DNA from 2 places in the Paraburkholderia strydomiana genome. Region 2 is predicted to be linked to the other one. Evidence: predicted binding sites of a transcription regulator. Region 2 holds the regulator's gene; the other holds the start of a gene.
What was found. The regulator HrcA, encoded in region 2, represses chaperone genes, less so after heat shock. The targets are predictions, from matches to a motif close to TTAGCACTCNNNNNNNNNGAGTGCTAA.
Positions count from the first base shown of each region.

Region 1: the regulator HrcA is predicted to act here: its motif matches at 2,271-2,297, upstream of rpoH (RNA polymerase sigma factor RpoH).

Region 1 is NZ_JAVDVL010000009.1:191,718-195,927, forward strand. Features, by position in the region: gene nagE (N-acetylglucosamine-specific PTS transporter subunit IIBC) at 1-933, shown strand, start outside; gene rpoH (RNA polymerase sigma factor RpoH) at 1,274-2,209, opposite strand; gene J2W46_RS23535 (acyloxyacyl hydrolase) at 2,570-3,133, shown strand; gene J2W46_RS23540 (nuclear transport factor 2 family protein) at 3,177-3,560, shown strand; gene ybiB (DNA-binding protein YbiB) at 3,564-4,210, opposite strand, start outside.
Region 2 is NZ_JAVDVL010000004.1:45,234-49,443, forward strand. Features, by position in the region: gene J2W46_RS12760 (NAD kinase) at 1-577, opposite strand, end outside; gene hrcA (heat-inducible transcriptional repressor HrcA) at 908-1,927, shown strand; gene hemH (ferrochelatase) at 2,095-3,165, shown strand; gene J2W46_RS12775 (RNA-binding S4 domain-containing protein) at 3,174-3,581, shown strand; gene J2W46_RS12780 (hypothetical protein) at 3,553-3,714, opposite strand; gene grpE (nucleotide exchange factor GrpE) at 4,094-4,210, shown strand, end outside.

The sequences.
Region 1 (4,210 bases), on a different contig from region 2:
GCGCCGGTGCTGTACGTGATCCATGCGCTGTTGACGGGTCTTGCCCTCGCGATCTGTTCGGCGCTCGGTATTCACCTGGGCTTCACGTTTTCCGCGGGCGCGATCGACTACGTGCTGAACTACGGTCTTTCGACCAAGGGCTGGCTGGCCATTCCGGTCGGCATCGTGTATGCGGTGGTGTACTACGGCCTGTTCCGCTTCTTCATCCGCAAGTTCAACATGGCGACGCCGGGCCGTGAACCCGCCGCTGCCGACGAACAAGTCGATTCGTTCGCGGCCGGCGGTTTCGTTTCGCCCGTGGCAGGCGCTGCCGTCCCGCGCGCGCAGCGTTATATCGCGGCGCTCGGCGGCGCGGCGAATCTCTCGGTGGTGGATGCGTGCACGACGCGTCTGCGTCTGTCCGTGGTGGACTCCGGCAAGGTGTCGGAGAACGAACTGAAGACCATCGGCGCGCGCGGCGTGCTCAAGCGCGGCGCGACGAACGTGCAAGTCATTATCGGGCCGGAAGCGGACATCATCGCTGATGAAATTCGGACTGCGATGGAGCGGGGCGGCAACGATGCCGCTGTGGTGAAGCCAGCTGCATCCGCTGCTGCGCCGGCTTCGGTTGCGACTTCGGCTGCACCTTCGGCGACGGTGGGTGGTGCTTCGGCTGCCGCAAATGGTCCGCTCGATCCCGATCCATTGCGCTGGATGGCGGTGTTCGGCGGCGCCGGCAACGTGAAGTCGCTCGACGCCGTGGCGGCGACGCGTCTGCGTATCGTCGTTCAGGATCCGTCGGCGGTGGATCGTCAGCGTCTCGCGACGCTCGACACAGCGTGGGTTGCGGCGGACACATTCCATATCGTCGTCGGCGATGCGGCGCGGCGTTACGCGGAAGCATTGGCAACGCGCATGCCGACCAGCGGCGGTGCGGCGCCTTTGCCTGCGTGACCGACAGGCGTGGCGGCGAAGCGCTCAAGGCGCTTCATGCCACGCGATGCGGCGATGCGGTTAGCGCGGGTCCACCGAACGCCCGACCAGCAGCGCAATAAGAAAGCGGCACCTCGATCCGAGGTGCCGCTTTGCGTTGAATGGCGCCATGCCGGACAAACTACTCGTTAGCGTGCGGTACGCCGACCCTTCTCGCGTAGCCGGCGCGTGTGCCCATTTGCCGCAGCCCGGGAACGACGCAAAAAAAAGCCCCGCCGTCTTGCGAGGCAGGGCTTTGGACTTCAGCGCTTCTTTTCGGGCTAACCGGCTTACACCACGCCGCTCTGTCCGTTGACGAGCGTTACGCGTATTCGGTCAGCGCACCGCGCATCTTCTTCATTGCGCTCGCTTCGATCTGACGAATACGCTCAGCCGAGACGCCGAACTCGTCCGCCAGTTCGTGCAGCGTCGAGCCGCCCGAACCGTCGTCTTCCACTTTCAGCCAGCGAGCTTCGATGATGCGGCGGCTGCGGGCGTCGAGTGCCTCCAGTGCCGTCGCGATACCGTCGCTTTGCAGCTTGTCGCGTTGACGCGAGGCCAGTACCGCGGTCGGCTCGCTATGCGAGTCGGCGAGATACGCGATCGGCGCATACGACTCTTCGCCGTCTTCAACCTGGCCTTCCAGCGCGATGTCGCCGCCGGAGAGGCGCGTTTCCATCTCGGCTACTTCTTCCCGCTTGACGTTCAACTCTTTGGCGAGACCTTCGATCTCGTCCGGCGTGAAAGCGCCCAAGCCTTGTTTATGGCTGCGCAGGTTGAAGAACAGCTTGCGCTGCGCCTTCGTTGTGGCGACCTTCACCATGCGCCAGTTGCGCAGGATGTATTCGTGGATCTCGGCCTTGATCCAATGCATGGCGTACGACACGAGACGTACGTTCTGCTCCGGATCGAAGCGCTTCACGGCCTTCATCAGGCCGATGTTGCCTTCCTGGATCAGGTCGGCGTGCGGCAGCCCATAGCCCAGATAGTTGCGCGCGATCGAGACGACCAGCCGCAGGTGCGACAGCACGAGGCGGCGTGCAGCCTCGAGGTTGTCGTGCTCGCGGAATTCTGTGGCGAACTGGCGTTCTTCTGCCGGCGTCAGCATCGGAATCCGATTTACGGCCTGGATGTAGGCGTCGATGTTGCCCAGTTGACCGGGCAGCAGGGAGGAATGCGAGAGCGCCAGCGCACCTGCCGGAGCGGCCTTAGCCGACGACGGGCTCAGAGTACTCGGAAGGGTCAATGCATGGCTCACGTTTAAAACTCCTTTGGAATCAGGCAAAAGCTTGTTCAGGTAACGACTCCAGCGTTGGATGTTAGCACTCTCGATTTCCGAGTGCTAATACTTAGAGCCCCGTAGGGGCATCCAAGTTCCGTTATTTCCTATTGAATTTCAACTTTCAATAGCCATCATACTCGCCTTCGGCGGCCAGCGCTGGTACCGTAGAAATTACCTAACAAACTCCATTCATTCTCACTTTCGACCGATTTTTGCACTTTATGATGTATGTAATTGCGAAAATTTAAGTTTCTTAACAGGATCCACCGCCTTCAGATTGTCTTTAGAATACGCAAACTGTTACAGAATGTTCAACTTGCTGAGCGCGGGTATCAGATGGACAACAAAAAGAATGTCTTCCGTGGTCTGGCTCTAAAAACTGCGTGCGCGGCTCTGCTGCTCACGCTTTCCGGCGTCGCCGCCGCTGATCAGTTCGGAGTCCAGGTCACCGGAGCTCTAGGGGATCATCATGTCAAGAAACTGGACCTTGGGCTCGTGTGGGACCCGAATCTCACGTGGTGGCAGATCGGCGACTGGCATTTCGCGCTGATCGGCGAGGCCCATGTTGCCTGGTGGCACACGAACGAAGGCAATGTGCATGAGAACATCGGCGAGATCGGTGTGACGCCTATCATTCGCTTCATTAAAGGATCCGGATCGATCCGGCCTTTCGTCGAAGCGGGCGCGGGTGTGCGCTTGTTGTCGAGCCCGAGAATTTCTTCGACTTTCACACTGTCCACTGCGTTCCAGTTCGCCGATATGGCGGGTGTGGGCATGCAGTTCGGCGCCCATCAGCAGTACCAGGCGGGCTACCGCTTCCAGCATGTTTCGAATGGCGGTATCAAAGAGCCGAATCCTGGTATAAATTTCCACCAGCTATACCTGCAATATAACTTCTGACGACCGTGGCCGCGTCTGGCTCACCGGTGCAAGGGGCTGAGCAATGGCGGCAAAGACAATCGAGGCGATCCGCGGGCTGGAACGCGAACGCTTCCGCGCGATGGTCGACGGCGACGGTCAATCGCTCGACGCGCTGCTCGCAGAGAACGTGAGCTACGTGCACACGAACGGCAAGCGTGAGACGAAGCGGCAGTTCATCGACGGCATTACCGCCGGGCGCCGCCGCTATCGGCAAATCGAAGTGCAGTCGCAAGATGTGCTGCCGGTCGGCCGCGAAACCTGCGTCGTGACCGGTCGCGCGCTGATAGAGATGGAAGCGAATAGCGGCGCACTGCTATTTCCCATTGCCTACACGGCAATCCACACGCAGGAAGACGGCCAGTGGCGCCTCATTGCATGGCAGGCGACGCGTTGCGCGATTGAGTGAGCTTCAGTGCGCGGGCGTTCTAGCGACGTCGGCAATCAACTCGACTTGCCTCTCTATCGCGCTTGGCACCGGCGCCTCGCCGCGCAGCACGGCGCCGATCCATGCCGCTGTCGTCGCGGCATCGCGTGCTTCGGGCAACTCGACCTCAGGTGCGTCGCGCGACGAGCGTTCATGTGGCACTCGCGTTTCGCAGATCCCGTCGTGCAGCCAGTCCACCTGCACCTGACGCCGGGTGTCGGCGACCGCTTCGCCCTCCGTGCCGCGCGCGAGCAAAGCGCCGCCGGCCGCCGCGTCGGGATGGCTGCTAAATAGCTGCGTGAGGCTGTCCCGATACGGCGGATGCGTGTAGTTCACGAGACGCAGCCCGGCGGGCGCGAACGGCTGCAGAATCTTGACGAGCGTATGCGTCGAATTGCGCACGCCCATGCGCCGCCGCAGCCCGAGCAGACGTGCAAGCTTTGGCGCGAGCACGTCGATCGGCGCAAACGCGAGACGGCGCTCTGCGAGGCCGTCTTCAATGTCGTCGTGCGAGGTCGCGTGCGGTATCCGCAGATGCGTGAAAATTTCGGCGCTCGTTACGCGGCCAGGATCGTCGGTGATGCCGTGCACGAGGACCGGCACCCCTTCACGCGCAAGCAACAGCGCAAGCA
Region 2 (4,210 bases):
CGTAAGCCGTCGAGCCGGTGGGCGTGGCGACGATCAGGCCGTCCGAGCGCTGGTTGTACATGAAGCGGCCGTCCACCGAAACGTGCAGTTCCGCCATGCCGGAGAAGCCGCTGCGATTGACCACCACGTCGTTGAAGGCAAGCGCGTGATAGATCGGATTGCCCTGGCGCATGATGCGCGCCTCCAGCAGCACGCGCTCCTCGCGTTCGAAGTTGCCCGCCAGCATTTGCGGCACGATCTCGCTCATGTCCGAGATCGGGATGTCGGTAATGAAACCCAGCCGTCCGTGGTTGATGCCGATGAGCGGAGTACGGTAAGGCGCCAGTTGCCGCCCGATGCCCAGCATCGTGCCGTCGCCGCCCAGCACGATCGCCACATCTGCACGCGCGCCGATCTCGGCCGGACGCAGCGCCGGATACTCGGTAACGCCGATTTCCGCGGCGGTGTCGGCTTCGAAAAAGACTTCGAAGCCGCGCTTCGCGATGCAGGAGGCGAGCGCCGTCAGGGGCTCGCGAATGCCCGGGGTGTTGTTGCGCCCGACGAGCGCCACGGTCTTGAACTGGCTGGTTACTTGCATGCCGGCATTACACCATAGGTAAGGCCCGAAAAGAACCGCGCGCGGACCCGGTGGCCCGCCGGCACGGGCAGGCCGCCAGCGCAGTTAGGGATTATCGTTAGAATGGTGAAGCCTTGATGACATGCGCGCCCTGCAAACTGCAACGGCGCGCTGCGGGCGGGGCCGTCGGCAACAGGGCTGGCGGCGCACCGGACCGAATGCGGCACCGGGCGTTGAGACCGGCGCTGAAACCAGCGCAAGACGCAGTCCTGGCGAGCGGCGGTTGATCCGCCGGTGTTGGGCGCCGTTAGCGCTCGCGGTAGTCGCACCATTGAGCTAAAATTTTCCGTCATGCTAGATCCTCGCGCACAAACCCTCCTAAAAACTCTGATCGAGCGCTACATTGCCGAAGGTCAGCCGGTCGGCTCGCGCACGTTGTCGCGCTATTCCGGCCTGGAGCTGAGTCCGGCGACCATCCGCAACGTCATGTCGGACCTCGAGGATCTGGGCCTTGTGATCAGCCCGCATACTTCGGCTGGACGCATTCCCACGCCGCGCGGCTACCGGCTTTTTGTCGACACAATGTTGACTGTCGAGTCGGCCGCAGACGAAGAAGCAGTCACGCGTACTGTCAAGACTACGCTGCAGGCCGGCGAGCCGCAGAAAATCGTCGCCGCGGCGGCGAGCGTGCTCTCGAATCTGTCGCAGTTTGCCGGGGTCGTGCTCACGCCGCGGCGCAGCCACGTGTTCAAGCAGATCGAATTCATGCGCCTGTCGGACAAGCGCATTCTGCTGATCATCGTTACGCCCGAAGGCGACGTGCAGAACCGCATGATGGCGACCCAACGCGACTTCACGCCGTCCGAACTGGTCGAAGCGTCCAACTACATCAACGCCCACTTCGCCGGTCTTTCTTTCGACGAAGTGCGCCGCCGCCTGCGCGAAGAGATCGACCAGTTGCGCGGCGACATGACCACGCTCATGCACGCGGCCGTCACCGCGAGCACCGACGAATCGGACACCGGCGAGACCGTGCTCATTTCGGGCGAGCGCAATCTGCTCGAGGTCGCGGATCTTTCCTCGGACATGGCGCGCTTGCGCAAGCTCTTCGATGTGTTCGATCAAAAGACCAGTCTCCTTCAGTTGCTGGATGTGTCGAGTCATGCGGCCGGCGTGCAGATCTTCATAGGCGGCGAGTCGAACCTCGTGCCTATCGAGGAAATGAGCGTCGTTACCGCGCCGTACGAGGTGAATGGCAAGATCGTCGGCACACTTGGCGTGATCGGACCCACGCGAATGGCCTACAACCGCGTGATCCCGATCGTGGACATCACCGCGAGACTGCTCTCGCTGACGCTCAGCCAGCAGTAGCGCGTCGCCGCTGCGGCGTTTCTTCCAGTACATGATGCGCGAGCCGGCGCCGCCTGCCAATTGGCCGAATGGCCAGGGGTCTCCAGGGCGCGCGGCCACGAGGCGCGCCGCTATAATGAATCTCACCTGATTCCACTTCCCGCCTTGAGCGGTTATCCCTGCTGCCTATGCGCTTCGACCTCGAGCGGCCCTCGCAGAACGCCACGTCGCACCGCGTTGCCGTGCTGCTGATCAATCTCGGCACGCCCGACGCGCCAACGCCTCGAGCGGTTCGCCGCTATCTCGCGCAGTTCCTTTCCGATCCTCGCGTGGTAGAAATTCCGGCGCTGCTGTGGCAAATCATTTTGCGGCTTCTGATCCTGCCGTTCCGGGGTCGCGCATCCGCGAAGAAATATGCGGCCGTGTGGATGCCCGAAGGCTCGCCGCTACGCGTCTATACGGAAAAGCAGGTGGAAGGTTTGCGCCACCTGCTGCAATTGAATGACTACACGGTGCTCGTCGAGTACGCCATGCGCTACGGCACGCCAGGCATTCCCGCCATGCTCAATCAGCTGAAGCTCGCCGGTGCTGAACGGGTGCTGCTGGTGCCGATGTATCCGCAATACTCGTCGTCGACCACGGCGACCGCGTTCGACGACGCGTTCTCCGCCCTGAAGCGCATGCGTAACCAGCCCGAGATCCGCACGGTTCGCCAGTACGCCGATCATCCCGCGTACATTTCAGCGCTCGCTGCGCAGGTGCACCACTACTGGCATCTGCATGGTCGTCCGGATTTCGCTGCCGGCGACAAGCTCGTTCTCAGTTTTCATGGCGTGCCCAAGCGAACACTGGATCTTGGCGATCCGTACCACGAGCAGTGCCAGACGACAGGCGCGCTGCTGATGCAGGCGCTCGGCCTCACGCCGGTGGAATGCCGGATCACGTTCCAGTCGCGTTTCGGCAAGGCGGAGTGGTTGCAGCCGTATACGGCACCCACGCTGAAGGAGCTCGGGGCAGCAGGCGTGCGGCGTGCTGACGTATTTTGTCCCGGCTTCACCGCTGATTGCCTCGAGACGATCGAGGAGATCGGCATGGAAGTGCGCGACGAGTTCCTGCATGCCGGCGGCAAGGAGTTCCATCGCATTCCTTGCGTGAACGCTTCGCAGGCGTGGATTGCCGCGCTTGGCGAAATCGTCGCGCAGAATCTGCAAGGCTGGCCGGTGCAGGCGGTCCCCGTACCGCATCACACTCCGGCTTGAGCACGCTTATGAACTATCGAATTTCGACGGAACCGGGCGCGAAGCTGCGCATCGACAAGTGGCTTTGGGCAGCACGCTTCTTCAAGACGCGCTCGCTTGCCGCGGACGCGGTCGAGAAGGGGCGCGTGCGCATAGGCGGAGCCAACGTGAAGCCGGCCAAGGACGTGCGGGTCGGCGATCTCGTCGAGATCGAAATCGAGCGGTTCGTATGGCAGGTGCAGGTGCTGGGCGTATGTGACGTGCGCGGCCCAGCAAGCGTCGCGCAGACGCTTTACGCGGAGACGGACGAAAGCCGGCAAAAGCGGCAGGCTGAGCACGAGCGCCGCAAGACCTATCGAGAGCCGGCCGAGGCACTACACGGCCGCCCGACCAAGCGCGACCGCCGGACTATCGACAGATTTTCAGGTGGGGATTGAACAGTTGTTCCATGGTCGCGTTCACGCCGCCGTATTCGGTTGTGTGATCGTTGACCGCCCCAGACATACAGATGGTCGTGGTGCCCGCAACGAGTACCAGTGCGACCACCGAGATTGCAAAGGTCAGTTTCACGGTACCCCCTTTTGGGATGGTGCGGAAAAGAAACGAGCTAGCCAGGTGGAAATTGCAAAAAGGCGGAAAGGTTTATGTCAGATTAGGGTTAACGCTGTTTTTCCGCCGCGTAACTGGAGCATAGGTCACTTGCACGCCGCGCTCAATCTGAATCTGATCGCCGCGCACTCATGGTTGTAACCGCGCGTTTCGGCCGGCTGCTGCCGGTTTGAAAATTTCGGCGAAGGCGCTTGAAATGGCGCATCTGCGGCCCCAACTGCCGTTTCGATACGTGGTAGCGCGCCTGGGTAACTGTCGCGATTTTGCAACGCACAAATCGCGTCGGTGTCATGCGCCGTTGCTGCCGTTGGCTTTTAATTTTTTAACGACTTTCAGCGACATGGAAAACACGCAAGAGAACCCGACGAGCCAGAATCCCACGCCCGCGGACGAAACCGCGCGCCAGGCCGCCGAGGCGGTCACGCCCGAGCAGGAAGCCGCTGCGAGCGTCGCCACG